One region of the Burkholderia sp. EMB26 genome, then DNA from elsewhere that is predicted to be linked to it. Evidence: predicted binding sites of a transcription regulator. Region 1 holds the regulator's gene; the other holds the start of a gene.
The links. Region 1 encodes FliA, which starts transcription of late flagellar genes. Its sites were predicted from a motif close to CTAAAGTTTNNNNNNNNNNNGCCGNTA; they were not measured.

Region 1 (15,283 bases):
TCGACATCACGAACGACGGGTGGCCGGTCGCGCAGCCGAGGTTCACGAGGCGGCCTTCGGCCAGCAGGATCACGCGCTTGCCGTCCGGGAAGATGATGTGGTCGACCTGCGGCTTGATGTTTTCCCACTGGTACTGGCGCGTCGACGCGACGTCGATTTCCGAGTCGAAGTGACCGATGTTGCAGACGATCGCGTTGTGGCGCATCGCCTTCATGTGATCGTGGTTGATCACGTGATAGTTGCCGGTCGCCGTCACGAAGATGTCGGCCTTGTCCGCCGCGTATTCCATCGTCACGACGCGGTAGCCTTCCATCGCCGCCTGCAGCGCGCAGATCGGATCGATTTCGGTGACCCACACGGTCGCGCCGAGGCCGCGCAGCGACTGCGCGCAGCCCTTGCCCACGTCGCCGTAGCCCGCGACGACCGCGACCTTGCCCGCGATCATCACGTCGGTCGCGCGCTTGATGCCGTCGACGAGCGACTCGCGGCAGCCGTACAGGTTGTCGAACTTCGACTTCGTGACCGAATCGTTCACGTTGAACGCCGGGAACGGCAGGCGGCCGTCCTTTTCCATCTGGTACAGGCGGTGCACGCCGGTCGTGGTTTCTTCGGTCACGCCCTTGATGTGCGCGAGGCGCTTCGAGTACCAGGTCGCGTCGACGTCGAGGTGCTTCGCGATCGACTTGTACAGCGCGACTTCTTCCTCGTTGGTCGGCTTCGCGATCACCGAACGGTCCTTCTCGGCCTTCGAGCCGAGGATCAGCAGCAGCGTTGCATCGCCGCCGTCGTCGAGGATCATGTTCGCGAATTCGCCGTTCGGCCATTCGAAGATGCGGTGCGAGAACTCCCAGTATTCGTCGAGCGATTCGCCCTTGAACGCGAACACCGGCGTGCCGGCTTCGACGATCGCGGCCGCCGCGTGATCCTGGGTCGAGAAGATGTTGCACGATGCCCAGCGCACGTCCGCGCCGAGCGCCTTCAGCGTCTCGATCAGCACGCCCGTCTGGATCGTCATGTGCAGCGAACCGGCAATGCGCGCGCCCTTCAGCGGCTGCTGCGCCTTGTATTCGTCGCGGATCTGCACGAGGCCCGGCATTTCGGTCTCGGCGATGTTGAGTTCCTTGCGGCCCCAGCCGGCCAGCGCCATGTCGGCGACGACGTAATCGGTGGATGCCTTGGAATCGATAATGGCGTTCATCACGCCCTCCTTTCTAAAAAGTTTCTAGATTGGTGACGTGAGCGCCGTTCAGGAAGCGGGGCCGGCGCGAAAAAATCGCCGCACGGCTGCTTGGTGAAGCTCTCCGAGCCTGGCGGACGCTGGTGGTCCGTCGCAACGCTCCTCGGAAAACGGAGGGGATTGTAGCAAATCGGCGCGCGGAATGCGCAAGGACCCGCACACGAGCGCGGCACGGGCGCGCGGCGCCGGCGCGCGCGGCCGTCGACAAGGGGTCAGGACTCGGCGCCGACCCACGCCTGTTCGCGCAGCCGCGCGCGCAGGCGCGCGACGGCCTGGCTGTGCAGCTGGCACACGCGCGATTCGCTCACTTCGAGCACCGCGCCGATCTCGCGCAGATTCAGACCCCGTTCGTAGTACAGCGACATCAGCAGCTTCTCGCGCTCCGGCAGCCGCTCGATCGCCTCGACCAGCGCCTCGCGCAGGTGCTCGTCGAGCAGCGCCGACAACGGATCGGCGTGATCGACGCGATAACGGTCGAGGAATGGCTCGTCGTCGGCCGCGCGGTCGAAATCCTCGTAGTAGATGAGCTGGCTGCCGTGCAGGTCCTGCAGCATCCCCTGGTATTCGTCGAGCGGCATGTTCAGGTGCTGCGCGATCTCGGTCTCGCTCGCCGAGCGGCCGAGGTGCTGCTCGACCTGGTGCACCGCGTGCTCGACCTCGCGCGACGTCTTGCGCAGGCTGCGCGGCAGCCAGTCGTTGCTGCGCAGCTCGTCGAGCATCGCGCCGCGGATGCGCTGCGTCGCATAGGTCTCGAACTGCGCGCCCTGGTCTTCCTTGTAGCGGCCGGCCGCGTCCATCAGGCCGATCATGCCGGCCTGGATCAGGTCGTCGAGATCGACGCTCGCCGGCATCTTCGCGACGAGTTGCAGCCCGAGGCGGCGCACGAGCGGCGCATATTGCGCGAGCACGTCGGCCTGGGACATCTTTCCTTGAGCGTTGTACATCATGGCTCTCTCCTTCGGGTGGCGCTCACGCGGCGTGTGCCGCGCCCGCCTCGTACGACGGCTTGCCGCCGGCGTGGACCGCCCGGCCCGCACCCGAACGCGGGCGCATCGGCCAGTACAACAGGTCGGCGGCAATCTGCCGGTAGTCGCGCGCGGCGGGCGACGACGGGAACGCGTCGACCACCGCATGCATCAGGTCGCGGGCGTGCTCGACGAGCGGATCGGCGCTCACGCAGCCCGCATCGGCGATCGACACGGTCAGGTAGCGGCTTGCGACGCCCGCGAGGTTGTCGAAGGCCGTCTTCGCGTCCGCGTGGCTGCCGACCTGATTGGTCAGCACGCGGAACTGCGCGAACGCGTGCGCGAAATGCAGCCGCTTCATGCACGCGTATGCCTCGGTGATCGCCTGCGCGGCGACCCGCGTGACGACCAGCACGTCGTGCGCTTCGCGCGCGAGCGCCGAGAACGAGCCGTCGGCGCCGAGCTGAGCGTCGACGAGCACGATGTCGGCCGGGCCGTCGATGAAGTCGCTCAGTTGCGCGTCGCTGTAGCCGGCGCGCGCGAGCCGCGCGGCGCCGCACAGGCCGAAGCCGGCCGCCACCCGCGTGCGTTCGCCGTCGCGCAGCCACGCGCCCGCGAGCGTCGCGCTGGCCGAGTGCACGTCGGCGCGCTCGTCGACGACGAGCACGTCCTTGCCGAGCGACGCGAGCGCCGCCGCGAGGTTCACCACGGTGGACGTGCAGCCGACGCCCGCCGGCCCGCCCGTCACCGCGACGATGCGCGACGCGCGCCCGGCCAGCAGGCGCCGCAGCCCTTCGGCCTGATCGATGATCCGTTTATCCAAATCGCACCTCGTGCAGCTCGGCGGTGGAACGTGCGGTCAGTGCGGAAAGCAGCGTCGGCATGTCCTCGTCTTGCGGCACGAAGGGCGAGCCGTCGCGCGGCACACAGAACGCGCTCTTCAGCAGGAATTTGGTCGACGCGACGTACAGGTTCTCCGGCACCTTCTGGCCGGTCGACACGTAGTGGACCGGCAGCTTGTAGCGGATCACCGTGTCGAGCACGCCGCCGAGGTGGGTCGCCTCGTCGAGCTTGGTGAGGATGCAGCCGGCCAGGTCGGGATGCTCGCCAGCACTGCGGTACGCCTGCACGACTTCGTTCAGCGTGTCGCCGTGGCTCGTCGCGTTGAGCAGCAGCAGGCGCTGCACCGGTGCGTTCGCGCCGTGCAGCATCGCGATCTGGTCGGACACCGCGCGGTCGCGCTGGCTCATGCCGATCGTGTCGATCAGCACGATGTGCTTGTTGCGCAGCTCGGACAGCGCGAGCGCGAGGTCGCCCGCATCCTTCACCGCGTGCACCGGCACGCCGAGGATCTTGCCGAAGATGCGCAGTTGCTCGTGGCCGCCGATCCGGTAGCTGTCGGTGGTCAGCAGCGCGACCTTGCTCGCGCCGAAGCGCATCACGCAGCGCGCGGCCAGCTTCGCGGTGGTGGTCGTCTTGCCGACGCCCGTCGGCCCCATCAGCGCGAACACGCCGCCGCGCTCCATCAGCGCGTCCTCGCTGTCGAGCACCGGCAGGTTCGACGCAAGCACCGACTGCGCCCATTCCGCGGCCTGCCCGAAGGTCTGCGCGCCGTCGCCGGACGGCAGGTTGTCGACCAGCATCCGCACGAGCTGCGCGGAGAAGCCGGCCGCGAACAGGTGCTTCGTCAGCGCGCCGTGGACGGCGCTGCGGCGCTGGCGGTCGTGCCACATCAGGCTGTCGAACTGCTCTTGCATCATCCCGCGCAGCTCGCCCAGCTCCTGCATCACCGTGTCGTTGACGATCCGCTCGAGGCGCGACTTCACCGCATCGGCCACCGCGGCGGCGGTGTCGGCGGACAGGCGCGTGCGTTCCGTCGCCCTGCCGGCGTACGCGGCACCCGTGTCGGGTACGCGCTTCGCGGCGGCCGGCGATCCGGCGGCGGGCGATCCCGCGGCCGTCACGCCGGCGGCCGGCATCCGGCGTTCGGCGTCGCGGACGATGTCGCGCGCCCAGTCCGGCGGCGTCGCGCTGGCCGCGGCGCGCGGCGCGGGCGCGCTCGGCTGCGGCTCGGCCGGCGCCTGCGCCCGGGCGATCAGCGCGTCGCGCTGCTGCGTGAGGCGCTTCGCGTGCTCGACCAGCCACGGTGCGGGTTCGGAAGGGGCGGCCGGCGATCCGGGCGCGGGCGTACCGGCGGCCGGCGCGGCGATCGACGGCGCTGTCGCGGCGGGCGCGTCCGCATCGCTCGACGGAGAATGCGCATCCGCGTCGTGCGCGTCGGCGCTCGCGCCGAACACCGACGAGAACACGTCCGGCAGCCCGCCTTCGCCGGCCGCGTACGGATTGACGGCCGGGCGCGGTGCGATGCCCGGGCGCGGTGCGATGCCCGGGCGCGACACGATGCCCGGCACGGCGGCGGCCGGCACCGACTCCGGCACGCGCGACGTGGCGACGCGCGGACGCGCGGCCGGCGGCGCCACCGCGGCGAGCTCCGAATCGGCGAGTGCAACGATTTCGACGCTGCCGTCATCGAGCGTGCGGTTCGACAGCACGACCGCGTCGGCGCCGAGCGCCTCGCGCACGAGACGAAGTGCGTCGCGGCTCGTTGCGCCGGTGAATTTGCGAATGTTCAAGCGGAACCCCCGATGACGTTAACGACTTTGATCGTGCGTGTGTCCGGCACTTCGGCATACGACAGCACTTTCAATTGCGGCAGGCTGCGGCGCAGGAAGCGCGCGAGCATCGCGCGCAGCGCGTGCTGCACCAGCAGCACCGGCGGCAGCCCGAGATTCTGTTGACGCAGCATCGCTTGCTGCGTGCCGGTCAGAAGGTTGTGCGCGAGGCCGGGTTCGAGGCCCGGGTTCGCGCCGGTGGCGAGCGCCTGCGACAGCACGCGCTCCAGGTTCGCGTCGAGGCCCATCACCTGCATTTCGCCGTTGCCCGGATACCACTGCTGCGTGATCGCGCGGCCGAGCGACAGGCGCACCGCGGCGGTGATCTCGAACGCGTCGCCGCGGCCCGCATGCTCGGACACGGCCTCGAGGATCGTGCGCATGTCGCGGATCGGCACGCCTTCCTCGAGCAGGTTCTGCAGCACCTTCTGCAGCGTGGTGAGCGAGATCGTCTTGGGTACGAGGTCCTCGACGAGCGACGGTGCATCCTTGCCGGTGCGTTCGACGAGCGCCTGCACTTCCTGGCGGCCGAGCAGCTCGGCCGCGTGCTGGACGACGAGATGGTTCAGGTGCGTCGCGACGACCGTGCTCGCGTCGACCACCGTGTAGCCGTACACCTGCGCCTGCTCGCGCAGCGCGACGTCGATCCACACGGCCGGCAGCCCGAACGCGGGGTCCTGCGTGACGGCGCCCGGCAGCGCGGCCGTCACCTGGCCCGGGTTGATCGCGAGCCACTGGCCCGGGAACACTTCGCCCGCGCCGATCTCGACGCCCTTCAGCGCGATCCGGTACGCGTTCGGCCGCAGCTCGAGGTTGTCGCGGATATGGATCACCGGCGGCAGGAAGCCGATTTCCTGCGCGAATTTCTTGCGGATGCTCTTGATGCGCTTGAGCAGCTCGCCGTCGCTGTTCTTGTCGACGAGCGGAATCAGCCGGTAGCCGACTTCGAGGCCGAGCGGGTCGATCAGCTGCACGTCGTCCCAGGTCGCTTCGTGGCTGTCGGCCGGCAGCACGGCGGGCGGTGCGATGTCGGTCACGTCGCCGGCCGCCTTGCGGGCCGCCGCGCGCCTGGTCTGCGTGCGCGCCAGCCAGATCGCGCCGCCGCCGAGCGCGAGGAACGCGAAGTGCGGCATCCCCGGGATCAGCCCCATCAGCACGATGATCGCGCCGGTGATCGTCAGCACGCGCGGGTTCGTGAACAGCTGGCCGGTGATCTGCGTGCCGATGTCCTCGTCGGTCGCGACGCGCGACACGATCACGCCGGCCGCGGTCGAGATCACGAGCGACGGGATCTGCGCGACGAGGCCGTCGCCGATCGTCAGCAGCGTGTAGTTGGTGCCGGCCGCGGCGAAGCTCATGTCGTGCTGGACCATCCCGACGATCAGCCCGCCGATCACGTTGATCGCCATGATGATCAGGCCGGCGATCGCGTCGCCGCGCACGAACTTCGACGCGCCGTCCATCGACCCGTAGAACTCCGCTTCCTGCGACACGGCCAGGCGCCGCTTACGGGCCTGTTCCTCGTTGATGAGGCCCGCGTTCAGGTCGGCGTCGATCGCCATCTGCTTGCCGGGCATCGCGTCGAGCGTAAAGCGCGCGGACACTTCGGCGATCCGCCCCGCGCCCTTCGTGATCACCATGAAGTTGATGATCATCAGGATCACGAACACGACGATGCCGACCGCGAAGTTGCCGCCGACCAGGAAGTGGCCGAACGCCTCGATCACCTGGCCGGCCGCGTCCGGGCCGGTATGGCCTTCGAGCAGTACGACGCGCGTCGACGCGACGTTCAGCGACAGGCGCAGCAGCGTCGAGAACAGCAGCACGCTCGGGAACGCCGCGAAGTCGAGCGGCTTCATCGTGTACATGCTGACGAGCAGCACCATCACCGACAGCGCGATGTTGAACGTGAACAGCAGATCCAGCAGCATCGGCGGCAGCGGCAGGATCATCATCCCCAGGATCATGCAGATGAGGATCGGGCCCGCGAGCGCGCGCAGGTTCGTGCCTGCCAGCAGGTTCGGGCGCTTCGCGAACAGGCCGGTGGTCGGGGTGCTCATGCCGCGGTCCCTCGTTTGCCGAGCGTGTCCTCGGCTTCTTCACGTTCGTCGTCGGCGGCGACCGACGTGCCCTTGTCGAGTTCGGCCGGCACGTCGAGATCGACCGGCACCGCCGGGAACGCGCCGCCTTCCGAGCGGAAACGCTTGAGCTGGTACACCCATGCGAGCACTTCGGCGACCGCCGAGTACAGCGAACCGGGGATCTCGCGCTCGAGTTCGACGTTGTGATACAGCGCCCGCGCGAGCGGCGGCGCTTCGAGCAGCGGCACGTTGTGTTCGGCCGCGAGTTCGCGGATGCGCGCCGCGACGAGGTTCACGCCCTTCGCGACGACCTTCGGCGCACGCATCTCGCCATCCGTGTATTGCAGCGCGACCGCGAAGTGGGTCGGGTTCGTGACGACCACGTCGGCCTTCGGCACGGCCGCCATCATCCGGCGGCGGGCGATCGCGCGCTGCTGCTGGCGAATGCGCCCCTTCACGTGCGGATCGCCTTCGTTCTCGCGATGCTCGCGCTTCACTTCTTCCCTCGTCATGCGCAACTTCTTGTTGTACTGCCAGAGTTGGTAAGGCACGTCGAGCCCGGCGACCACCAGCATCCCGGCGACCGTCGTGCCGCAGCACACGGCGACCAGATGCAGCGCATCGGGCAGCGCCGCGCCGAGCGGCTGGGTCGCGAGGCCGAGCAGTTCGTCCTTGCTGCGCCAGATCGCGATGCCGCCGATCCCGCCGACCACCAGTGTCTTCGCGATCGACATCCCGAGCTGGATCGGCCCCTGGATCGAGAAGATCCGGCCGAGGCCCGAGATCGGGTTCAGCCGGTCGAACTTCAGCTCGAACGTCTTTTGCGAAATCAGCCAGCCGCCGAGCGCCATCGGCGCGAGCAGCGCGGCGACGCCGGTGAGCGCGAGAAGCGGCAGCAGCGCGGCGAAGCCCTCGAGGCTCGCGCTGCCGGCCGCCGACAGCATCCGGTGGGTGTCGAACGCGGTCGCGCGATCGAACGTGAACGCGCCGCGCAGCATCGCCTGCAGATGCGCGCCCGACGGGCCCGCGAGCAGCCATGCGCCGTAGAACCCCGCCGCGAGCAGTGCGAACGAAGCCAGTTCGCGCGAACGCGCGACCTGCCCCTCCTCGCGCGCCTTCTCGCGGCGCCTGGGAGTGGCGGCTTCGGTCTTGTCGAGATCGCTCTCGTCTGCCACGGGGCCTCCAGTCGGCTACGGCGGAATGCCGTTTTCCAGTGACACCGATTATTCATGGAGGCGTCAAACGCCGATCGGTCGAGCAAAGCCGGGAAAGGGGGGTATTTCGGGGAATCGGACGAGCCGCCGCGAACGCGGCCGGAGCGGGGGCGGAACGATGCGCGGCGCGGCGGAAAAACCGGCCGGCCGGCGCATGGGGGCGGCGGCGCTCGCAGGCGGGACGGCACCGGCTGAGTGCGGGGGGACGGTGAAACGACGGGCGGGAAAACGGGAAGAGGCGGGGAAAGCGGGCCCCGACGCAACGGCCCCCGGACGGGCCGATCGCCACGTCATGCTCGTCGCGAATACGTCGAGTCTTCGCTTCGTCGCAATCCTTGCGCCCGGCCCTTTCCGGGGCCAGCGCAAGCCCGTTATTGGCGTGAACAGGCCCTAGCCAGCCGCCGCCCGCTGCAGCGCGTCGAGATCGAGCTTCTTCATCGTCATCACCTGCGCCATCACGCGCTCGGCGCGGGCCGGGTCGCCCGTCATCAGCTCGGCCATCTGCACCGGCACGACCTGCCACGACACGCCGAAGCGGTCGCGCAGCCAGCCGCATTGCTGCGCGCGCTCGTCGCCGCCTTCGGACAGGCGCGCCCAGTAACGGTCGATCTCGTCCTGGTCGCGGCAGTTGACGACGAACGACACGGCCGGCGTCATCTGGAACACGGGGCCGCCGTTCAGCGCGACGAACGCCTGCCCGTCGAGCTCGAACGCCACGGTCATCACCGCGCCCTCGGCGTTGCCGGACGCGTGCGCGCCAGCCTTGCCGTAGCGCGCGACGTGCACGATGCGCGCGTTGTCGAACACCGATACGTAAAAAGCGGCCGCCGCCTCGGCGTCGCGGTCGAACCACAGGAACGGCGTGATGCGCTGGATACGCTGGGTCATGGCGCTGTCTCCTCGATGTCGTGCCGGCACCGGTGCCGGTCTTACATCGTAGCCGCTGCGCCGGCGCCTGGCGGCGCGCCGGCTCGTAGCGCGCGCACCGCACGCCGGATAAAAAAAGGGGGCGATCGCTCGCCCCCTTCGTTCCTGCGTCCGGCCGTGCCGCGTCAGAACGCGACGAACGGCTGCGCGCCGCCGCTCGCGGTCTTGTCCATCCCGAAGTAGATCGTCTTGCCGTAGAAGTGCGGCATGCCGATGTCGAGCCAGCTGGACGAGCCGAACGGGCCCGCGATGTCGTTGAACGCGAACGTCGACGGGTTCGAGAACAGCGAATCCGCGTTCGCGACCGGCATCGACACGGTACCCGACGCGCCGTTCTGGCCCCTCAGCGTGGCCGAGTACGAGGTCGTGGTCGCGGGGCAGTAGAACTCCGTGTTCCTCGAACAGACCGTCTGCGCCGAATCGTTGAAGAAATACGCGTTCGAGCCCGTATCGAAGAACGCGGTCACGTTGCGCCCCTGGAACGTCGCGCTGACGTCGCCGGTCGTGGTCGACGTCATCACCGTCTTGCCGCTCAGGTTCGGCAGGCCGAACGTCAGCGTGCCGGTTGCGCTCCCCTGCCCGCTGGACGAGATGTCGGGCATCTGCACGCTCACGCCGTCGCTGTTCGCGAACCGATGCACGGGGTTGGCCACCTGCTGCGCGAGCGGCACGAGCGCGACCGTGCAGCTTGCGTTGTCGCCGTTCGGGCACGCGTAGTAGTTGTTGCTCGTCGACGTCGACGTCGCGCAGGTCGTGCCGCAGTCGTACGGCGCCGGCCCGATGCCGAGGATCCCGTTCGCGCCGAGCGCGCCGGTCGAGTTGGCCGACGCGCCGCCGTTCGTGCACGAGCTCGGCACGTTGGTCGTGCCGAGGTCGCCGATGATCTGCACGGGCAGCGAGCTCGCCTGCTCGGTGCCGATCGACAGGTCGACGGTGCGCACCGAGCCCCACGTGTAGCTCGACACGAACTTGCCGCATTCGGCGACCGGCGCGCCGCCGCTCGTCACCTGCGGCAGGCTGTCGTGCACGCCCGCCACCGCGCTGCCGACGAGCCGCAGCCCGTAGGACGCGGTATCGACGAGCACGTTGTTGACGATCTGGCAGTTCGACGTGCCCGGCACGCAGACCTTCAAGCTGATGGTCGGGATGTTGATCACGTTCGCGGCGCCGGCGCCGACCGTGATGACGGCCGTGTTGCCGCTGTTGCCGTCGGACCCGCCCGAGCCGTTGCCGCCCGTATTGCCGCCGTTGCCCGCACTGCCGCCGCCGCCATCGCCGCCGCCGCATGCCGTCACGAGTACGGCCGTCGCGGCCAGGAGGCCCAGCACGCCGAGCCAGCGCTTGAATGTACGAGGAATGCTCAAGGTCGCTCTCCCGCTGTCACTGGATATCGGTGCCGGCCACGCCGGCAGGCAGCGCCGACGGCAGCCATGCCTGGCCGGAGAAGGCGCCCATGTGGCCGCCCGTCCGGATCACGAGGCCGCTCGTCTCGACGGCCACCGGCGCGCGCCAGCCGCGCGCCTGGTGCGCCGCCTGGACCCCGGCGGTGTACTGCGGGAAATAGCTGCCGAGCAGCGACGCGAGATCCGGCATCGTCGGCCCGCGCCATGCGAGGCCGAACACGCTGCCGGCGGCCGACGTGTATTCGTGGATGACGGTGCCCGATCCGAGCGTGATCTCGCGGACGGTATAGGCGGCCGTGCTCGTCTGCACGCCGTCCGCCGAGCGCATCGCGCGCTGCAGCGCCCGCACGGTGGCGGCCTGATCGTCCGCCGGCGGCGACATCGGTGCGCCGCCCAGTTCCGCATGTGCGTGGACGGCCCACAGCACACTCATTGCAGCCGTCGCGTGCGCGACGGTCCAGCCCAAGCGTTTCAGCTTCACGTTCCCCCCCAAGGGACTGGCTTCGTTGCCGACGGCGCCGCCGTCGGCCCCCGCCGCCTGCCAACTTATGAATCTTACGAATGACGCTACGTTGCTGCTGACGCGTAGTATGCCTGCTGAGTGTGGCCACGTGTCAATTCGACGCAGGATCACGCCGCGCGGCGCATCGGCGGCGGACACGGGAAAACGCGGCGGGAACGGGGAATGCGCGCATCGGCCGCCCCCGCGGAAGGGGGCGCGCCGATGCGTGGCGACCGGGTCAGAAGCCGAGGCTGGCGAGCAGGTCGTCGACCTGCCCCTGGTCCTGGACGACGTCGGATTTGCCTTCCGGCGCGATCTGCGGGCCGTTCAGCAGCGATTCGGGGCTGCCGGTCGCGCTCATCTGCTCGGCCGCGAACGCGGCGGCGGTGGCCGCGAACTGCTCGCGCCGCTCCGGCGCGATGTTCTCGACGAGCACCGTGAGGAGCTGCTGCTCGATCAGGTAGACCATGTCCATGATCTTCTTGATCACCTGGCCGGTCAGATCCTGGAAATCCTGCGCGAGCATGATCTCGAGCAGCTGCGCGCGAGTCGCCGACGTCGACTCGGGCAGCGTGCGCAGGAACGTGCGCGTATCGTCCATCAGCTCGCGCACTTCCGCGTGCTCGATCGGCGCCGCGTACCACTGCGCCCAGCGCACGTCGAGCGCCTCGGCCTCGTTCTGGATGCGCTCCTGCATCGGCTTCGCGATCTCGATCGCATTCAGCACGCGCACCGCGGCCTGCTCGGTCATCGTCGCGACGTAGCGCAGCCGGTCGCGCGCATCCGGCACGGCTTCCGCCGCGCGCTCGACGTGCTTGTCGAGCCCGAGCTCGCGCATCGAATCGCGCAGCGTGCGCGTGACGTGGCCGATGCGCGCGAGGATCCGGTCGCTCGCGTAATCGGCGCCTTCGGCATGGCCGTCGGCGTTGATCGCCGCGCCGGCGAGCGCCGCATGGATCGGCTCGTTCACGTTCAGCTCCCGGCCTTGGCCATCTTGTCGATGATCTTGTTCAGCTTCTCGTCGAGCGTCGCGGCCGTGAACGGTTTCACGACGTAGCCGCTCGCGCCGGCCTGCGCGGCCGCGATGATGTTCTCCTTCTTCGACTCGGCCGTGACCATCAGCACCGGCAGGTGCGTGAGCGTCGCGTCCGCGCGGATTTCCTTCAGCATCGCGAGGCCGTCGAGGTTCGGCATGTTCCAGTCCGAGATCACGAAGTCATAGCCGCCGCCGCGCAGCCGCGCGAGTCCGGCCAGGCCGTCCTCGGCCTCGTCGACGTTCGAATAGCCCAGTTCCTTGAGCAGGTTGCGGACGATCCGGCGCATCGTCGGGAAATCGTCCACCACCAGGATTTTCATGCTCTTGTCCATCGTCGTTCCTTTCCAGATTCGTTTCCGTCGGGACGCGTATCGTGGCACGCGCCCCGTGACATTCCATTCACACGCGCTGCACGCGGTCGCCCATCGTCGCCAGGCGCGCCATCACGCGGCGGCTCATGTCGGCGAGCGGCGCGATCTCGTCCGCGCCGCCGAGCGCGATCGCCTCGCGCGGCATCCCGAACACGATGCAGCTCGCTTCGTCCTGCGCGAACGTGTGGGCGCCCGCGCGTTTCATTTCCAGCAGGCCCGCCGCGCCGTCGCGGCCCATCCCGGTGAGGATCACGCCGATCGCGTTCTTGCCCGCATGCGTCGCCGCCGAGCGGAACAGCACGTCGACCGACGGGCGGTGCCGGTTCACCGGCGGCTCGTCCGACAGTTGCGCAATATAATTCGCGCCGCTTCGCGCGAGCAACAGGTGTGCGTGGCCCGGCGCGATGTACGCATGGCCCGGCAGCACGCGTTCGCCATGCTCGGCTTCCTTCACCGCGATCCGGCACAGGCCGTTCAGTCGCTGCGCGAACGATTTCGTGAAGCCCGGCGGCATGTGCTGCGCGATCAGCACGGCCGGCGCATCCGGCGGCAGCGGCGTCAGCACTTCACGGATCGCCTCGGTGCCGCCCGTCGACGCGCCGATGATGATCAGCTTCTCGGTACTGACGAGCGGGTTGTTGATCATCGGCGCGGCCGCGGCGCTGTCCGCCGTGCGCGCGGCGGCCTGCGGCTGCGGCGCCTGGCGCACGCGCGCGCGCGACGCCGCGCGGATCTTGTCGGCGAGCTTTTCCGCGTAGTCGAGCATCCCGTCGCGAATCCCGACGCGCGGCTTCGTGACGAAATCCACCGCGCCGAGTTCGAGCGCGCGCAGCGTGATTTCCGAGCCGCGCTCGGTCAGCGACGACACCATCACGACCGGCATCGGCCGCAGGCGCATCAGCTTCTCGAGGAAGTCGAGCCCGTCCATGCGCGGCATTTCGACGTCGAGCGTGAGCACGTCGGGGTTGTGCTGCTTGATGAGCTCGCGCGCGACGAGCGGATCGGGCGCGGTCGCGACCACCGTCATGTCGGGCTGGCTGTTGATGATCTCGGTCATCAGGCTGCGGATCAGCGCCGAATCGTCGACGCACAATACTTTGATCTTCTGCACTGCGGTCATGCCTCCTGCTTTCTTGATAGGTTCGCCGCGTACGGGCTCCCTTGCGGGCCAGCCGTCCGCGCACCGCCGCTGCCGGCCGGCGCGGCGCCACGCGCGCCGAACAGCTCGATGCGCGGGCGCGCCGGTTGCGGCGCGGCAGGCCGCTTCGCGGCGAACAGCTCGACGTGCGCACGCGTGCGTGCGGTGCGGAGGCGATCGGCCTCGCGCGCGAGCGCGGCTTCGCGCTCGGTGACGCCCGGCACCTGCAGCCGCAGCTTCTTCACCATCGCGCGCCCGCTGTGCGGCATGAACGCGACCTTGCGCGGATGCACGCCCTGCAGGTCTTCCGCGGTGATGCGGATGCGCTCGAGCGCGAGATAGCGGCGCACGAAATCCGCGTTGCGATCGCCGATGTTGATCGTCGTCATCCCGGCCAGCACGGCCGCGCCGCCGAACACCTTCGCCTCGAAGCGCTCGCGGCGCCCGCCGGCCTTGATCAGCTCGTTGATCAGCACTTCCATCGCATATGCGCCGTAGCGCATCGATTCCGACGCGGCGGCGCCCGGATCGGCGCCGTCGTCCGGCAGCATGAAGTGGTTCATCCCGCCGATGCCCGCATACGGGTCGTGCAGGCACGCGGCGACGCACGAGCCGAGCACGGTCATCAGCACCATGTCCTCGGACGTCGTGTAGAACTCGTTCGGCAACAGCTTCACGCCGGGGCGCTCGAAGTGGTTGTCGAAGTAGCGATTGGTCGCGATCGGCAGTGCGCTCATCCGCGCTCTCCATAGGCGGGCGCGCTGCCCGCGGCCCGCGCACGCACAGGCGACGACGTCGCGGCCGCCGTGCTCGCCTGTGCGCCGCGCGACCGTGCGCCCTGAGCGGCGTCGCGCGTCAGTTCGTACACCGTCTGCCCGCGCAGCCGGAACGCCTGCGTCACGTACGTGAAATTCTCCGAATGGCCGGCGAACAGCAGGCCGCCCGGCTTCACGAGCGGCTCGAAGCGCGACAGCACCTGCCCCTGCGTCGGCTTGTCGAAATAGATCATCACGTTGCGGCAGAAGATCGCGTCGAACGGCTTGCCGATCCCGTAGTCGGCATCGGTCAGGTTCAGTTGCTCGAAACGGATCATCGCGCGCAGCTCGGGGCGCACCTTCACGCGGCCGGCCTGTGCGCCCGTGCCCTTCAGGAAGAAGCGCTTGAGCCGCTCCGGCGACAGGTGCTTGACCTGGTCGTACGTATAGATGCCGGCTTCGGCCTTCGCGAGCACCTGCGTGTCGAGATCGGTCGCGAGGATCGACGCGCTGCGCGCCGCCGTTTCGCCGAGCGCCTCGATCAGCGTGATCGCGATCGAGTACGGCTCCTCGCCGGTGGACGCCGCCGAGCACCAGACCGACACCGGCGCCGGCCGCCCCTTCACGAATTCCGACAGGATCGGGAAATGGTGCGACTCGCGGAAAAACGCGGTCAGGTTGGTCGTCAGCGCGTTGGTGAACGCTTCCCACTCGAGCGGATCGTCTTCCTGCTCGAGCAGGTCGAGGTAGTCGCGGAACGTGTCGAGGCCGCGCGCCCGCAGCCGTCGCGCGAGACGGCTGTACGCCATGTCGCGCTTGTGCTCGGACAGCGAGATGCCCGCGCGTTGATGGATCAGCGCGCGGATGCGTGCGAAATCCGCGCCGGTGAACGCGAAGTCGCGCCCCGGCTCGCCCGCGCGAGGCGAGGCATCCGGTGCATCGGGTCGAAACGGCGCACGCGCGTGCTGCATGGCTTAGAAGG
Region 2 (15,283 bases), 410 kb from region 1:
GCCCGGTCGCAGGTCTCTCACACTTAGCGGCAGTGCTGACCGAAAGTTTAGATCGAAACGGCGATTTTTTTCGCGCAAACGTTGAAACCGCGCGCGGCGGGGTGCCGGGCGCGGTCCGAAGGGGGACAAATCGGTGGCGGGCGGGCCCGTCAGCCGATCTGCTGCATGATCGAGATCAGCTTCTTCGCGTAATTCGGGTCGGTTGCGTAGCCGGCCTTCTGCATGCCGTGCGCGAAGCCTTCGACGCTGCGGCTCGCGCTCAGCACGCCCGCATAGCGCGGATTGTTCTTCAGCAGGTTCGCGTAGTCGGTCATCGCGTGCTCGTACGAGTCGTACGCGCGGAATTTCGCGACCACGCGGCGCGGCGTGCCGTTCACGTATTCGGTGGTCAGCGCCGACACGGTGCGCCCGGTCCAGCCCTTGTTCGCCTTGATGCCGAACACGTTGTAGCTGGTCGAGCCGTCCGCCGCGCGGATCTCGCGCTTGCCCCAGCCGGATTCGAGCGCGGCCTGGCCGACGATGAACCGCGCCGGGATGCCGGTCGTCGCACTGGCCGCCTGCGCGGGGCCCGCGAGCCGGTCGACGAACGCGTCCGCGTCCTGCACGCCGCTCGCGCCCTTCAGCGGCGGCGTCAGCGCGCTGCCGGCCGAGTAGCCGCGCGCGCCGGCGAGCGCGCCGTTGTTCGCCGCGTTCGCATAGGCCTTCGCCATCGCGTTCATCGCGGCGAGGCTGCCTTCGTTGCCGGCCGTGCCGAGGCCGCCGATGCCGCCCGCGCCGATGTCGGCCGCCGTGTCGCTGCCCGCGCCGACGCCCGCGTTGCGCAGCAACTGCTTCATCAGCGCGTCGGCGACGCCGATCCCGCGCGTCGACATCTGCTGCGCGAGCTGCTGGTCGAGCATCGACGTGTACATCTTCGACGTATGCGAATCGAACAGCCCGCCGTCCGGCGACGCGTCGCGCATGCTCTTGAGCATCATCTGCGTGAACATCGCGTCGAACTGGCCGGCCACCGCCTTCGCGCCGGCCTGCGGCGACTGCTTCGCCTGCGCGCGCAGCGCATCGAAACCCTGCACGTCGAGCGCGAAGCGCTGCGTCAGGTCGTTTGCGTTCGGAAGGTTCGCCGCCATTTAGATGATCTCCAGATCCGCACGCAGCGCGCCCGCCGCCTTCATCGCCTGCAGGATCGACATCAGGTCCGCGGGCGTCGCGCCGAGCGTGTTCAGCGCCTTCACGACGTCGGCGAGATTCGCGCCGGCCGTCACCATCTTCAATGCACCGTTGTCCTGCTTCAGCTGGATCTGCGACTGCTGCGCGACCACCGTCTGCCCGTTCGAGAACGGCCCCGGCTGCGACACCACCGGCTGCGTGTTGACGACCACCGACAGGTTGCCGTGCGCGACCGCGCAGCTCTGCAGCGTGACCATCTGGTTCATCACGATCGAGCCGGTGCGCGCGTTCAGGATCACCTTCGCCGCGGCCTTGTCCGGGCTCACGTCGAGGTTCTGCAGCCGCGCCATGAACGCGACCTGCTGCGCGGAATCGGCCGGCGCCGCGAGCTGGATCGTGCGGCCGTCGAGCGCCGTCGCGGTGCCCGGGCCGAAGCTCGAGTTGACCGCGGACACGATACGTTGCGCGGTGCCATAGTCCATGTCGTTCAGTTGCAGCTGCAGCACGCCGTTCATCTGCGCGATCGCGTTCGGCACCGCGCGCTCGACGATCGCGCCGCCGACGATCCGGCCGGCCGCGAGCTGGTTCACCTGCACGCGGCTGCCGTTCGCGCTGGCGCCCGCGCCGCCGACCGCCATGTTGCCCTGCGCGAGCGCGTACACCTGCCCGTCCGCGCCCTTCAGCGGCGTGAGCAGCAGCGTGCCGCCGCGCAGGCTCTTCGCGTTGCCGAGCGACGATACGGTCACGTCGAGCGCCTCGCCGGGCCGGGCGAACGGCGGCAGCGTGGCCGTCACCATCACGGCCGCGACGTTCTTCAGCTGCATGTTGTTCAGCGACGACGGGCCGCCGTTGGCCGAACCGTTGTTGATCGAGATGCCGAGGTTCGCGAGCATGTTCGCGAGCGTCTGCGTCGTGAACGGCGTCTGCATCGTCTGGTCGCCCGTGCCGTCGAGGCCGACGACGAGGCCATAGCCGATCAGCGGGTTGTCGCGCACGCCCTGGATCTGCGCGAGATCCTTCAGGCGTTCCGCGTGCGCGGGCGCGGCGCCGAGCACGCAGGCGGCCGCCACGGCCGCGAACGCGACGGCGAGCCGCGCGGCCGCATGCGTGCGGGCCGACAGGCGGTGGAACAGGGTCGTCTGCATCGTCATCACCACGGCGCGATGTTGAGGAAGAAGCGCTGCAGCCAGCCCATCGTCTCCGCTTCGTTGATGTAGCCCTTCGACGAGTATTCGATCTTCGCGTCGGCGACCTGCGTCGAGTAGACGGAGTTCGCGCCCGAGATCGTGTTCGGGTTGACGACCCCCGAGAAACGCACGAATTCGTTGCCCTGGTTGATCAGCATCTGCTTCTCGCCGCTGACCACGAGGTTGCCGTTCGGCAGCACGTTGGTGACGGTCACCGTGATCGTGCCGTTGAACGTGTTCGCCGCGCTCGCGCCGCCGGTCGCCGCGAACTTGTTCGCGCCGGTCGCCGACAGGTTCGCCTTCGCGAACAGCCCGCCGAGGAAGCCGGCGGTCGGCACGTTGAAGTCGGTGTTGCCCTGCCGGTTGGTGTTCGCGCCCGACGACTTGGTCGCGTTGATGTTCTCCGCGATCATGATCGTCAGGATGTCGCCGATGTTGCGCGGCCGCTGATCCTCGAACAGCGGCCGCCCCGCGAAGCCGGGGTTGTAGATCGAGCCGGGCGCCTGCATCGACATCGGCATCGGCGGCTGCGCCGTCATCGGCTGCTGGATGATCGGATCGCGCGGGATCTGCGCGCAACCGGCGAGCGCCGCCACCGCGACCGCGCACGCGGCGCGGACGGTGGCTGACGAGGGGAGGCGAACCTGCTTCATGGCGACGGCGGGACTTCCGGTTAGCTCTTCATCTGCGTGACGGTCTGCAGCATCTGGTCGGACGTCGTCACGGCCTTGCTGTTGATCTCGTAGGCACGCTGCGTCTGGATCATGTTGACGAGTTCCTGCACGACGTTCACGTTCGACGCCTCGACGTAGCCCTGGTTGAGCACGCCCGCGCCGTTCAGCCCCGGCTGCGACACGTTCGGCGCGCCCGACGACGTCGTTTCCGCGAACAGGTTCTCGCCCTTCGCCTCGAGGCCGGCCGGGTTGATGAAGGTCGCGATCTGCAGCGAGCCGATCTGGACCGCGTTGCTCGAGCCCGGCTGCGTGACCGACACGACGCCGTCCTTGCCGATCGTCAGCGACTGCGCGTTCTGCGGCACGGTGATCGCCGGCAGCACCTGGTAGCCGCTCGACGTGACGAGCTGGCCCTGCGCGTTGGTCTGGAACGAGCCGTCGCGCGTGTACGCGTTGGTGCCGTCCGGCATCAGCACCTGGAAGAAGCCCGCGCCGTTGATCGCGACGTCCTTCGAGTTGCCGGTCTGCGTGAGGCCGCCCTGCGTGTACAGGCGCTCGGTCGCGACCTGCTGCACGCCGGTGCCGAGCTGCAGGCCCGACGGCAGCTCGGTCTGCTGCGTCGAGTTCGCGCCGGGCTGGCGGATGGTCTGGTACAGCAGATCCTCGAACACCGCGCGCGACGCCTTGAAGCCGTTCGTGCTGGTGTTCGCGAGGTTGTTCGAAATCACGTCCATCTGCGCCTGCTGCGCATTCATGCCGGTGGCGGCGATGTAGAGCGAACGATTCACTTGTCTGGTCTCCTGCTTAGGCTGGCGCGGGCGCTCAGCTGAAATTGAGCAACTGGTTCGCCGTCTGCTCGTTCTGGTCGGCCGTCTGGATCAGCTTCGACTGCAGCTGGAACGCCCGCGCGTTGTCGATCATCGCGACCATCGCAGTCACCGGGTTCACGTTGCTGCCTTCGAGAGAATTCGGCGTGACGACCACGTTCGGGTCGACGTCGGCCGGATTGCCGTCGGCGGTGCGGAACAGCCCGTCGTTGCCGCGCGTGAGCGTGGCCGGATCGGGATTGACGAGCTTCATCTGGTCGACGATCGCGACGGCCGTCGGCGGGTCGCCCGGCATCAGCGCGGACACCGTGCCGTCCTTGCCGATCGTCACTTCCGCGTTCGGCGGCACCGAGATCGGGCCGCCGTTGCCGATCACCGGCAGGTTGCTCGCGTTGACGAGCTGGCCATTCTCGTCGACATGCAGGTTGCCGGCGCGCGTGTACGCCTCGCTGCCGTCGGCCGTCTGCACCGACAGCCAGCCCGGGCCCTGCACGGCGACGTCGAGCGGATTGCCGGTGCGCGTGATCGGACCCGGCGCGTAGTCGGCGCCGGGCGTCGACGACAGCACGTAGGTGCGCGTCGTCGTCGGATCGATCTTGCTGCCGTCGCCGAAATTCATCGGCACCGCGCGATACGTCGCGAGTTGCGCGCGAAAGCCCGTCGTCGATGCGTTCGCGAGGTTGTTCGCGACCACCGCCTGCTGGTCGAGCGACTGCGACGCGCCCGTCATCGCCGTATAGATCAGTCGGTCCATGGCTGCCGGTTATCCGCGCTTACAGGTTGATGAGCGTCTGGTCGACGGTCTGCTGCGTCTTGATCGTCTGCGCGTTCGCCTGGTAGTTGCGCTGCGCGGTGATCAGGTTGACGAGCTGCGACGTGAGGTCGACGTTCGAGTTCTCGAGCGCGCTGCCCTGCAGCGTGCCGTGGTTCGTGCTGCCCGGCGCGGAGACCTGCGGCACGCCCGACGCGGCGGATTCCACATACTGGTTGCCGCCGAGGTTCACCAGCCCGTTCGGGTTGTTGAAGTTCGCGAGCGCGATCAGGCCGAGCACGGCGGTCTGGCCGTTCGAGTAGTTGCCGGTCAGCTTGCCGTCGGCGCCGATCGAGTAGGTCGTCAGCGTGCCGCTCGCGTAGCCGTCCTGCGCGAGGTTGTTCACGCCGTCCTTGCCGCCGTACTGCGTCGTGCCGGTCAGGTCGAGCGTGAGTTTCTGCGGCGTCGCCGAACCGTCGGTGTTCGGCACGGTGAACTGGAACTGGCCGAGCGACGCGGTCGGCGTGGCCGGCGTGCCGGTCGTCGTGCTCTGGATCGCGCCGGACGTATCGAACGTGATCGTGCCGAGATCGGTCGTCGCGCCGCCCTGCACGCCCGCGTACGCTTCCCACGTGCCGGCCGCCGACTTCACGAAGTACATGTTGACCGCCTGCGAGCCGCCGAGCGAGTCGTACACCTGGATCGACGTCGTGTAGTTGTACGTCGTGTTGTCGGTCGCGCTGAACGGCGTCTTGGTCGGCACCGTGTCCTGCGAGTTCAGGTTGAACTGGCCGGTGATCTTGGTCGTCGCGGTCGGCGCGATGTTGGTGGTCGGCGCCTGCAGCGGCACGGTCTGCGCGGTATTGATCACGCCGCCCGCGTTGGCCGCGTAGCCCATCAGGTTACGGCCCTGCGAGTCGACGATGAAGCCGTTCTTGTCACGCTGGAACGTGCCGTCGCGCGAGTACGTCGTCACGCCGTTGTTCGACATCTGGAAGAAGCCGTTGCCGTTGATCGCGACGTCGAGCGACGAGTTCGTCGTATTGATCGTGCCCTGGCCGAACTGCTGCTGCACCGAGTTCAGCGACGTGCCGATGCCGATCTGCGTGTTGACCGACGTCGCGACCGAGTTCGCGTACATGTCGGCGAATTGCGCGGTGCTCGACTTGAAGCCGACCGTGTTCGCGTTCGCGATGTTGTTGCCGATCACGTCGAGCGCGTTCGATGCGCCGGCGAGGCCGCTCAGACCCTGTTGATAACCCATTTCGGTCTCCGTTACGAGAAAGCTCGATCAGTTGGTAGTGGTGTCGCCGGACGTGGACGACTTGGTGTTCGGGAAGATCGACGCAACCTGGGTGAGCCCCACCGTCGTGCCGTTCGACAGCACGAGCCCCGCGGTGCCGTCCGCCTGCTTGACCACGCTCTGCACCGTCGCGGCCGCGAGCGTCGTGGCCGCCTGCGGCGTGCCGGCGCTGTTGGTGTACGACGCGCTGACCGTGTACGTGCCGTCCGGCAGCGCGTTGCCGGCCGCGTCGGTCGGCGTCCAGTTGAACGGCACGGTGCCGGCCGACTGCGCGCCCGCGTTGATCGTGTTCACGACGGCGCCCGCCGAGTTCTTCACGGTGATCGTCAGGTTCGACACCGAATTCGCGAGCGACACGCCGAACGGCGACGCCGCGCCGCCCTTCACCGCGACGCCGTTGCCCGGCGCGAGCACGTTGGTGCCGATCAGCAGCGCGGCCTGCGTCTGCTGGCCGGCCGCGAGCTGCGTCGACAGCGACGTGAGCGACGTGTTCAACTGCGCGATGCCGCTCACCGTGTTGATCTGCGCGAGCTGCGACGTCATCTGCGAGCTGTCGACCGGGCTGGTCGGATCCTGGTTCTGCAACTGCGTGACGAGCAGCTTCAGGAACGTCGCCTGCAGGTCGCTCGCCGACGTGCCGTTGGTCGACGACACGTTGTTGGTGTTCATCGTGTCGGTCGGCAGCGTCGACACGTTGGTGCCGTTGCTGCCGATCGTCGTGTTGGAGGAAGTCATCCTGGGTGGCCTTCTGTCGGAACTGTCGGGTCGGTAAGGTCGGGCCGCGCGCGGCTTACGAGCCGATCGTCAGCGTCTTGAGCATCAGCGTCTTCGCGGTGTTCAGCGTCTCGACGTTGGCCTGGTACGAGCGCGACGCCGAGATCATGTTCACCATCTCCTGCACCGGATCGACGTTCGGCATCTGCACGTAGCCGTTCGCGTCGGCGGCCGGGTTCGCCGGGTCGTAGGTCGATTTCATCGGCGACGGGTCGTCCATCACCTTGGTCACCCGCACGCCGCCCACGCCCTGGCCGGACGCGGTGCGCGCGCCGCCCATCGGGTCGGTCGCGAACACGACCTGCTTGGCCTTGTACGGCTTGCCGTCGGGGCCGGTCGCGCTGTCGGCGTTCGCGAGGTTCGACGCGGTGACGTTCAGGCGCTGCGATTGCGCGGACAGCGCCGAACCGGCGACGCCGAAGATGTTCATCAACGAAGGCATGGAAGCTCCTTGTGCTGGGCGAGGTTCGGAAGCGGCGCTTACGAGTTGGTCGTGATCGCGGCGATCATCGCCTTGATCTGCTGGGTCATCACGGTCATCCCGGTCTCGTAGTGCAGCGCGTTGTTCGCGAACTGCACGCGCTCGACGTCGAGATCGACCGTGTTGCCGTCGAGCGACGGCTGCAGCGGCATCCGGTATTGCGCACGGCCGTAGTCGTCCGCCGGGCCGCCGGTCGGGATCAGCTTCGCGGTGCCGGCCATGTGCCCGGGCGCCGTCGACACCATCGACATGCCGCTCGTCACGCCGGCCGGCTGCGTCATCGGCAGTTGCGCGGCGTTGCTCGGCGCCAGGCCGCCGCTGGTCTGCTTCAGCGAGCGCGCGAGCGTCGACGCGAAATCGACGTCGCGGGCCTGGTAGCCGGGCGTGTCGGCGTTCGCGATGTTCGACGACAGCAGTTCCTGCCGATAGGCGCGCACGTCGAGCGCCTGTCGGCCGAACGCGAATTCCGCATCGAGTTTGTCCAGCATGTGTGCGTCTCTCCGTATGAAGCGCTGCACGCCCCTCGCGCCGGATGGCGACGCGAGAGGCTTTTTTCCATGACAGCGATGGTAGGCGCGGGACGCAACCGGCAATCGGGCGAATAACGCGGCAAAGGCCCCCTCTATTCATCGTTTGCGCGACGCCCCCGCTCCCTAGAATGCGAAGCGGATCAACGGATCGGAGGCATGGCGATGACTGGCGGCGCACTTCGCGACAGGAACGGGCGGCTCGCGCACGTCCGGCGTGCGTTCGCGCTCGCCGCGGCGCTGTGGATCGCCGCGCCTGCCGCCCACGCCGACGACGGGATGATCGTGATTCCCGGGCGCGGCGAAACGGCAGAAACCGCGCTCGCGCATGCCAATGCGGCGAGCGGCGGGCAGTTCGGCGGGAATGCGGGCGCCGCTTCGGTTCCGGGTGCGCAGCGCGCGGCCGGCGGGGCGAGCGCCTCGACCGGCGCCGGCTACGCGGCGCAACCGGCCGGCCAGATGGTCGTGACGAGCGTCCCGCCGCCGGCCGCTGCGGCGGCCCACGCCTACGCAGCCGCCCGCCCGCACGCCGGTTACGGTGCGCCGTCGCGCGCAGTCGATCCTTCCGCGATCGCGACGGTCGTCGCCGGCACGGCCGAGCCTGCATCGAATCCCGCGCGGCCGGCGCCGCAACCGGCCGCCGCCGCCCGCCTCGCGGCAGCCCGTGCGGCATCCGCGGCGGCGCCGCGCACGGCGACCGCTTCTGGCAATCCGGCCCCGGCCGCCCCTGCCGCCCGGCCCGCGACGGCGCCCGGCCAGCAAGATCCCGAAACGATCCGGCGCGCGGCGCTCGCGTTCCTGCAGCAGCAGATCGCCGGCCTGCCCGGCAAGACCACCGCGACCGTCACGACCGCCTTTCCGCGCGGGCTCGCCGCGTGCACGACGCTCGAACCGTTTTTGCCGACCGGCGCGCGCCTGTGGGGCCGCACGACGGTCGGCGTGCGCTGCGCGGGCGAGCGGCCGTGGACCGTCTACCTGCAGGCGAAGGTCGCCGTGCAGGCCACCTATTACGTCGCCGCGCGCCAGATCGCGCCCGGCGAGCCGCTCTCCGCGGCCGACCTGGTCGCGCGCGACGGCGACCTGACGGTGCTGCCGCTGGCGGTGATCACCGATCCGGCGCAGGCGATCGGCGCAACCGCGCTTGCGCGCATCTCGGCCGGGCTGCCGCTGCGGCAGGACATGCTGAAGAGCGCGGCGTCGGTGTCGGCCGGCCAGACGGTGCGGGTCGTCGCGGCCGGCCCCGGCTTCACGATTTCGGCCGAAGGCAGCGTGCTCGCGAATGCGGCGCCCGGCCAGTCGGTGCGGGTACGGATGGCGGCCGGGCAGATCGTCACGGCGATCGTCAAGGACGCCGGCACCGTGGAAATTCCGCTGTAGGGACGGATCTGCCGCAAGAATGTAAAGAATTGTTTATTCGGAGCATTTCGGGCTCGCGATGCTAAAGTTCGGGCCGACCCGGCCGTTATCTGGGTCAAACCGTACAGGAAACCCATCGTGAAGATCGATTCCACTCCGAAACCGAGCCCCCTCGCGCCGACCGGCAACGGCGCGGCCCGTGCGCCGTCCGGCACGGCCCAGTCGTCCGCGCAGGCAGGCGACGCCGGATCGACCGGCGGCGACACGACCGTGAACCTGTCGGGTCTGTCCGGCCAGCTGCGTTCGGTATCCGCGTCGGGCGACGCCGATATCGACACGGGCCTGGTCCAGTCGATCAAGGACGCGCTGAACAACGGCACGCTGACGATCGACGCGAACAAGATCGCCGACGGCGTATTGAACACCGCCCGCGAGCTGCTCCAGCAGCAGCGCCCGGGCAGCTAACTCCCGGCCTCGTGGCCGGGTCACCCGGTTTGCCGGCGTGTGCAGCACTGCACGCGCCGGCGTGACGAGCATGACGCGATGAGAGAAGAGCTGCTGGCCACGGTCAACGACGAACACGCGACGGTCGAAGCGTTCGCGTCCCTGCTCGTCTACGAGGAAAAGGCGCTGACGACGGCCGAGCCGCTCGAGATGCTGCCCGGGATCGTCGAGAAGAAAAGCGCATTGATCGACCGGCTCGCGCAGCTCGAACGCACGCGCGACACGCAGCTTTGCGCGCTCGGCTTTCCGGCGGGCAAGAAAGGCATGGACCAGGCGGCCGAGCGCGATGCGCGCCTCGCCAGCCGCTGGCAACTGCTGCAACAGGCCGCCGAACGCGCGCGCCAGGCCAACGCGAACAACGGAATGCTGATCCGGATCCGGATGGACTACAACGAGCGCGCGCTCGCGGTGCTGCGCTCGGCGCCCGCGCCGGCCGGCGTGTACGGCCCCGACGGGCGCGTGTCGGCGCTCACGCGCTGACGTCGCGCCGCGCGGCCGCCCGGCGGCCGCGCTCCCGCCTCTCCCTTCGTTACAACAGCGGACACGCGGTGACCTGCGTGCCGCGCGCCACGCACAGCCGCTCGTAGTCGCGCAGGTACGCGCGCTCGGCGTCGTCCAGCAGGTCGAGATCGATCAGGTCCCAGTCGTAGCCGACCGTCACGATGTTCTCGAACGTCACGGTGTCCGGCTGCGCGTCGTCCGCCCGCACGATCACGATGTTCTCGATCCGCACGCCGCCCTTGCCCGGCAGGTAGATGCCCGGCTCGACCGAAATCACCGCATTCGGCACCAGCCCGTAGGTCGCGCCCGGCGCGAACCGCACGCCGCCCTCGTGCACGTGAATCCCGACGCCGTGCCCGGTGCCGTGGCCGAAATCGTAGCCATGGTCGCGGCACACCTGCCGCACCAGCGCATCGACGTCGCCGCCCGTGGCGGTGGCCGGAAAGCGCGTGACGAGCCCCTTGATGCACGCCTTCAGCGCGACCGTGTAGATCTCGCGCTGCCACGGCTGCGCGACCGTGTCCGGCCGCGTACGACGCAGCACGACGCGCGTGCAGTCCGTCGCGAAGCCCGCTTCGTAGTACGCGCCGCTGTCGAGCAGCACGAGTTCGCCTTCGGTCAGCTCGACGTCGGCGCTCGCCGCCGTGTAGTGCGCGAAGGCGCTGTTCGCGCCGTTCGCCGCGATCGACGGAAACGTCAGCGCGACCGCCGAACGGGCGCCGTACGCGTCGTTGATCGTGCGCGCGAGGTCGTACTCGGTGTGGCGCACGCCCGGCTCGCCGTTCTTCGCCCAGCGCATCGTCTCGGCGATCGCCGCGGAGCTGCGCGCGAACGCGTCGCGGAAGCGGTCGAGCACGGCCGACGTCTTGCTCGCCCGCAGCGCCTCGACCGGGTTGAAATCGGCATGCCGCGCATGCGGCCACACCCGGTTCACCGCGTCGACGAGCGCGCAGTTCACCGATTCGAAGCCGTAGCACACGTGCTCGGCCGCGAACCGTGCGAGGAAGCACTCGAGCGCCGCCACGTCGCGCCGGATCACCTGCAGCGCCGGATACGAATCGAGCGCGACCTCGCAGCGGTCGCAGCCTTCCGGCAAGAACAGCACCACCTGCTCGCCGATCGCGAACAGGAAGCCGAGGTGCGACGACACGTTCGGGATGTGATAGCCGCGGCTGTTCAGCAGATACGCGAGATCGTCCGACGCGCAGGTGAAGAACGCGGTCTTGCCGTCGGCCGCGCCGGTATGCGCGGCGAGCCGCCGGTTCAGCGCGTCGAGGTTCTGCGCGACGCTCAGGCCCGTCATCGCTGCCGGGAGCTCGAAGATCGGCCGTTCGACGTTCCAGCCCGGCAGCGCGATCGCGCGGTCGATCTCGCGATCGGCGAGGCTCGTCCAGTCGAGCGACGCTGCCTGCGTCTGCTCGAACAGCCGGTTGCGCTGCCCGACGCTGATCCGCCGCGCGTCGTAGCCGACCCGCGCGAGCCGGCTCGCGTGCGCGAGCAGCCAGTCGGCCATCGCCTGCCAGATCGTCACGTTCATGCCGAGCTTCTCGACGCGCACGCGCGCCGGATCGCACTGCTCGTCGGCCTGGAAGTGATAACGGCCATCGACGAACAGCACGAACGGCGGCAGATCGAGCGCCTGCGCGGTCGCCGCGCTCAGGAAGATCCCGCAGCCGGCCGAGCCGTCGAAGCCGGACACCGCGTAGCGCGGGTTGTTGCTGCGCGGCAGGTATTCGGTCACGTATTCGTCCTGCGACGTGATCACCACCGCGTCGAGTCGCGCGGCATCGAGCAGGCGCGACAGGCCGGCCTGCGTGTCGGCGACGGACGCGTCGTACGGGGGAAGGCCGGAGAAGCTGTATTTCAGTCGATCGATCATCGGATGCCCGTTATTCGTTGTTGTCGGCGGCCGGCGGCGTGGCGCGGCATCGCGCGCCGGGCACGGCACGTCGTTGCGGCGCAGGTCACGCGCGGCACGACGCGCGGCCGGACCGCGCCGCCGGCCGGGAGGCAGGCCTTCGGTAAAATTTTTGTCTTACTTAACTTTGTTTGATGCGCGACAGAATCTAGAGCACGTCGAAATCGAGGTCAAGCCAAGATTTTCGTAGGACTAAAATCGGCGTGCCGCATGCGGATCCCCGCACAACGCCGATTCGCCCCCGCGACGCTGCGCGGTACAATGCGCCGGCCTCGCCGCCCCGGGCAGCCGCACGGCCCCTGCCTGCACCCCGACTCGTTGCCACGAAAGAGATTCATGGATTCAGACCTCATGCGTATCGGCCAGCGCATTCGCCGCCTGCGCCGGGAAGCGAAGAAGACGCTGCTGGAAGTGGCGACCGAAGCGAACCTGTCGGTCGGGTTCCTGTCGCAGGTCGAGCGCCATCTGACGGGCATCTCGCTGTCGTCGCTCGTCAACGTCGCGAAGGCGCTGGGCGTGCCGCTCGGCACGCTGATCGAGCAGCCGCGCCAGGCGCAGCCCGATTCGCACGAGGGCAGCCGCAAGCCGTACGCGCTCGACGCCGCGTCGCAGTGGTACGAGCGGCTGTCCACCACGTTCGACGGCAGCCAGATCAACGCGCTGAAGGTGCAGATGATGGAGGGCTACCGGTCGGAATGGGTCGCGCACGGCGGCGACGAATTCGTGTACGTGCTGGCGGGCCGCATCTGCTACACGGTCGGCAAGAAGAATTACCCGCTGACGCCCGGCGACTCGCTGCACTTCGACGCGCGCAAGCGGCATCGCGTGGCCAATGTCGGCGACGGGCCGGCCGAGCTGATCACCGTCAGCACGCTGCCGCTGTTCGACGACAGTGGTGCGGAATTCGTGTCCGCGACGACGGAAATCAGGCAATCGAAGCCCGGCGAGCCGCGCGTGAGCCGGCGCGCGCCGGCGTCCAAACGGGATGACCGCGACGCCGCCGCGGCACGGCCGTCCAGGGCCGGGTCAGCCGAAAAGAAGGGAGCGGCGAAGCCGCGCGCCGCCGCCGGCAAACGCCCGGCGGCCGCGACTCCGGCACGTAAGAAGAAACCGTAACGGCTGGCCGCGCGCTGTTCCGCGCCTGCTACCTGCCGGCTATTCGCCGATCGCGAGCGCCTGCGCGACGGCCTGGATCCGCGCGCGATGCACGGCTTCCTTGATCTTCTCCGTGTCGCTGCCGATGCCGCGTGCGATCGCGCCGGCATCGACGCTGCGCGCGGCCGCGAGCGCGACGCGCAACCGCTCGGCCTGCGGATACGGCTGCGCATCGAGTCCGAGCCGGCCGCGCGCATCCGATTCGCAGGCCTGCAGCAGCTCGGCGAAGCGCGCCGGCTTGCGCAGCGCGTCGCTGCGCTCGAACAGCCGCACCAGCGCGGCCGCGCCCATTTCCATCACGCGATGCAGGTTGCCGTGCTCGCGCGCGACCACCAGCGCGAGATCGCGGCATTCGTTCGGCACCCGCAGCCGCTCGCACAACGGCTTGAGCAGCTCGACGCTGCGGCTTTCGTGGCCGACGTGGCGCGGCAGCACGTCCGCGGGCGTCGTGCCCTTGCCGAGATCGTGCGTGAGCGCCGCGAAGCGCACCGCCAGCGAATAGCCCTGCTTCGCCGCGTAGTCGACCACCATCATCACGTGCACGCCGGTATCGACTTCCGGGTGGTAATCGGCGCGCTGCGGCACGCCCCACAGCGCATCGACCTCGGGCAGGATGCGCGCGAGCGCGCCACACTCGCGCAGCACCGCGAACATCCGCGACGGCTTCGCCTCCATCAGCCCGCGCGCGATTTCCTGCCACACGCGTTCGGGGACGAGCGCGTCGACCTCGCCCGCGTCGACCATCCGCCGCATCAGCGCGAGCGTTTCGTCCGCGACCGTGAAATCCGCGAACCGCGCGGCAAAGCGCGCGATCCGCAGGATCCGCACCGGATCCTCGACGAACGCGTCGCTCACGTGCCGGAACACACGCGCACGCAGGTCGGCCTGCCCGTCGAACGGATCGATCACCGGGCCGACCAGCGCGCCTTCCGGGCTCACCTCGCGCGCCATCGCGTTGATCGTCAGATCGCGCCGCGCGAGATCCTCGTCGAGCGTGACGTCCGACGCGTAGTGGAACTGGAAGCCGTGATAGCCGGCTGCGGTCTTGCGCTCGGTGCGCGCCAGCGCGTACTCCTCCTGCGTCTGCGGATGCAGGAACACCGGGAAATCCTTGCCGACCGGCCGGAAGCCCTGCGCGGTCATCTGCTCGGGCGTCGCGCCGACCACCACGTAGTCGCGGTCCTGCACCGGCACGCCGAGCAATTCGTCGCGGATCGCTCCGCCTACTGCGTAGATGTTCATGGCTGCGGCTCGTATTCGGCGATCACGTTGGTTTCACGGCGTGCAGCGTCGATCCACTGCTGCACGGCCGGCAGCGCGGTCACCCGCGCCGCATAGCCGGCCGCCTCCGGCGACAGCGCCGGCGCATACGTGTTGAAGCGCATCACGACCGGCGCATACATCGCATCGGCGATCCCGAATTCGCCGAACAGGAACGGCCCGCCCGACGCCTCGATGCATTCGCTCCACAGCGCGTCGATGCGCGCGACGTCGGCGAGCGCGTCGGGTGTCGCGCCGCGCCCCGGCATCGACGCGCGGATGCTCATGCCCATCTGCGTGCGCAGCGCCATGAAGCCCGAATGCATCTCGGCGGACACGCAGCGCGCATGCGCACGCGCGAGCGGGTCGGCCGGCCACATCGGGAATTGCGGATAGCGCTCGGCGAGCGTCTCGGCGATCGCGAGCGAATCCCAGATCGCGAAGCCGTGATCGTCGACCAGGCACGGCACCTTGCCGGTCGGCGAATAGTCGCGGATGCGCGCGGCCGTGTCGTCGCGGCGCAGCTCGACCACGATCTCGTCGAACGGGATGCCGAAATGCGCGAGCAGCAGCCACGGCCGCATCGACCACGACGAGTAGTTCTTGTCTCCAATGACGAGCTTCATGACGGGGTTCCGGAAAATGCGAAAAAGGAAAAGAAGCGCCGGCCGGCGGCGCCCCGCGGGTATTAGCGACGCGAGCGGAACCAGTCGAACCGCGAGCGCCTGGCCGCTTCGCCGAGATACGCGGGCGCAATGCTTTCGAGACTCGCGGGCGAGAGCCCGAGTTCCGGCGCGAGCGGCCCCGACAGCACGTTCGGCACCGACATCGTCGCGAGATTGTCGCGCGTGAGCACCGGTTCGCCCGGCAGGCATTCGAACACGCTCGCCTGCAGCCG

Region 2: a site for FliA is predicted at 9,130-9,156, ahead of flgM (flagellar biosynthesis anti-sigma factor FlgM). Genes of this name have one in related genera too.

Annotation. Positions count from the first base shown of each region.
Region 1 is NZ_CP078070.1:250,066-265,348, reverse strand. It holds gene ahcY (adenosylhomocysteinase) at 1-1,198, opposite strand, end outside; S-adenosyl-L-homocysteine riboswitch at 1,231-1,348, opposite strand; gene KU887_RS01245 (RNA polymerase sigma factor FliA) at 1,450-2,184, opposite strand; gene KU887_RS01240 (flagellar biosynthesis protein FlhG) at 2,207-3,025, opposite strand; gene flhF (flagellar biosynthesis protein FlhF) at 3,018-4,835, opposite strand; gene flhA (flagellar biosynthesis protein FlhA) at 4,832-6,934, opposite strand; gene flhB (flagellar biosynthesis protein FlhB) at 6,931-8,130, opposite strand; gene KU887_RS01220 (VOC family protein) at 8,560-9,057, opposite strand; gene KU887_RS01215 (DUF3443 family protein) at 9,222-10,460, opposite strand; gene KU887_RS01210 (DUF2844 domain-containing protein) at 10,477-10,980, opposite strand; gene cheZ (protein phosphatase CheZ) at 11,240-11,971, opposite strand; gene cheY (chemotaxis response regulator CheY) at 11,974-12,369, opposite strand; gene KU887_RS01195 (chemotaxis response regulator protein-glutamate methylesterase) at 12,437-13,528, opposite strand; gene cheD (chemoreceptor glutamine deamidase CheD) at 13,525-14,283, opposite strand; gene KU887_RS01185 (CheR family methyltransferase) at 14,280-15,272, opposite strand; gene KU887_RS01180 (methyl-accepting chemotaxis protein) at 15,276-15,283, opposite strand, start outside.
Region 2 is NZ_CP078070.1:3,401,740-3,417,022, forward strand. It holds gene flgJ (flagellar assembly peptidoglycan hydrolase FlgJ) at 150-1,127, opposite strand; gene KU887_RS16030 (flagellar basal body P-ring protein FlgI) at 1,128-2,312, opposite strand; gene flgH (flagellar basal body L-ring protein FlgH) at 2,318-3,007, opposite strand; gene flgG (flagellar basal-body rod protein FlgG) at 3,028-3,816, opposite strand; gene flgF (flagellar basal-body rod protein FlgF) at 3,851-4,609, opposite strand; gene flgE (flagellar hook protein FlgE) at 4,629-5,870, opposite strand; gene KU887_RS16055 (flagellar hook assembly protein FlgD) at 5,898-6,644, opposite strand; gene flgC (flagellar basal body rod protein FlgC) at 6,700-7,125, opposite strand; gene flgB (flagellar basal body rod protein FlgB) at 7,164-7,652, opposite strand; gene flgA (flagellar basal body P-ring formation chaperone FlgA) at 7,857-9,068, shown strand; gene flgM (flagellar biosynthesis anti-sigma factor FlgM) at 9,186-9,512, shown strand; gene KU887_RS16080 (flagella synthesis protein FlgN) at 9,591-10,031, shown strand; gene KU887_RS16085 (M24 family metallopeptidase) at 10,081-11,931, opposite strand; gene KU887_RS16090 (helix-turn-helix domain-containing protein) at 12,307-13,086, shown strand; gene KU887_RS16095 (multifunctional CCA addition/repair protein) at 13,126-14,367, opposite strand; gene KU887_RS16100 (glutathione S-transferase family protein) at 14,364-15,011, opposite strand; gene KU887_RS16105 (complex I NDUFA9 subunit family protein) at 15,074-15,283, opposite strand, start outside.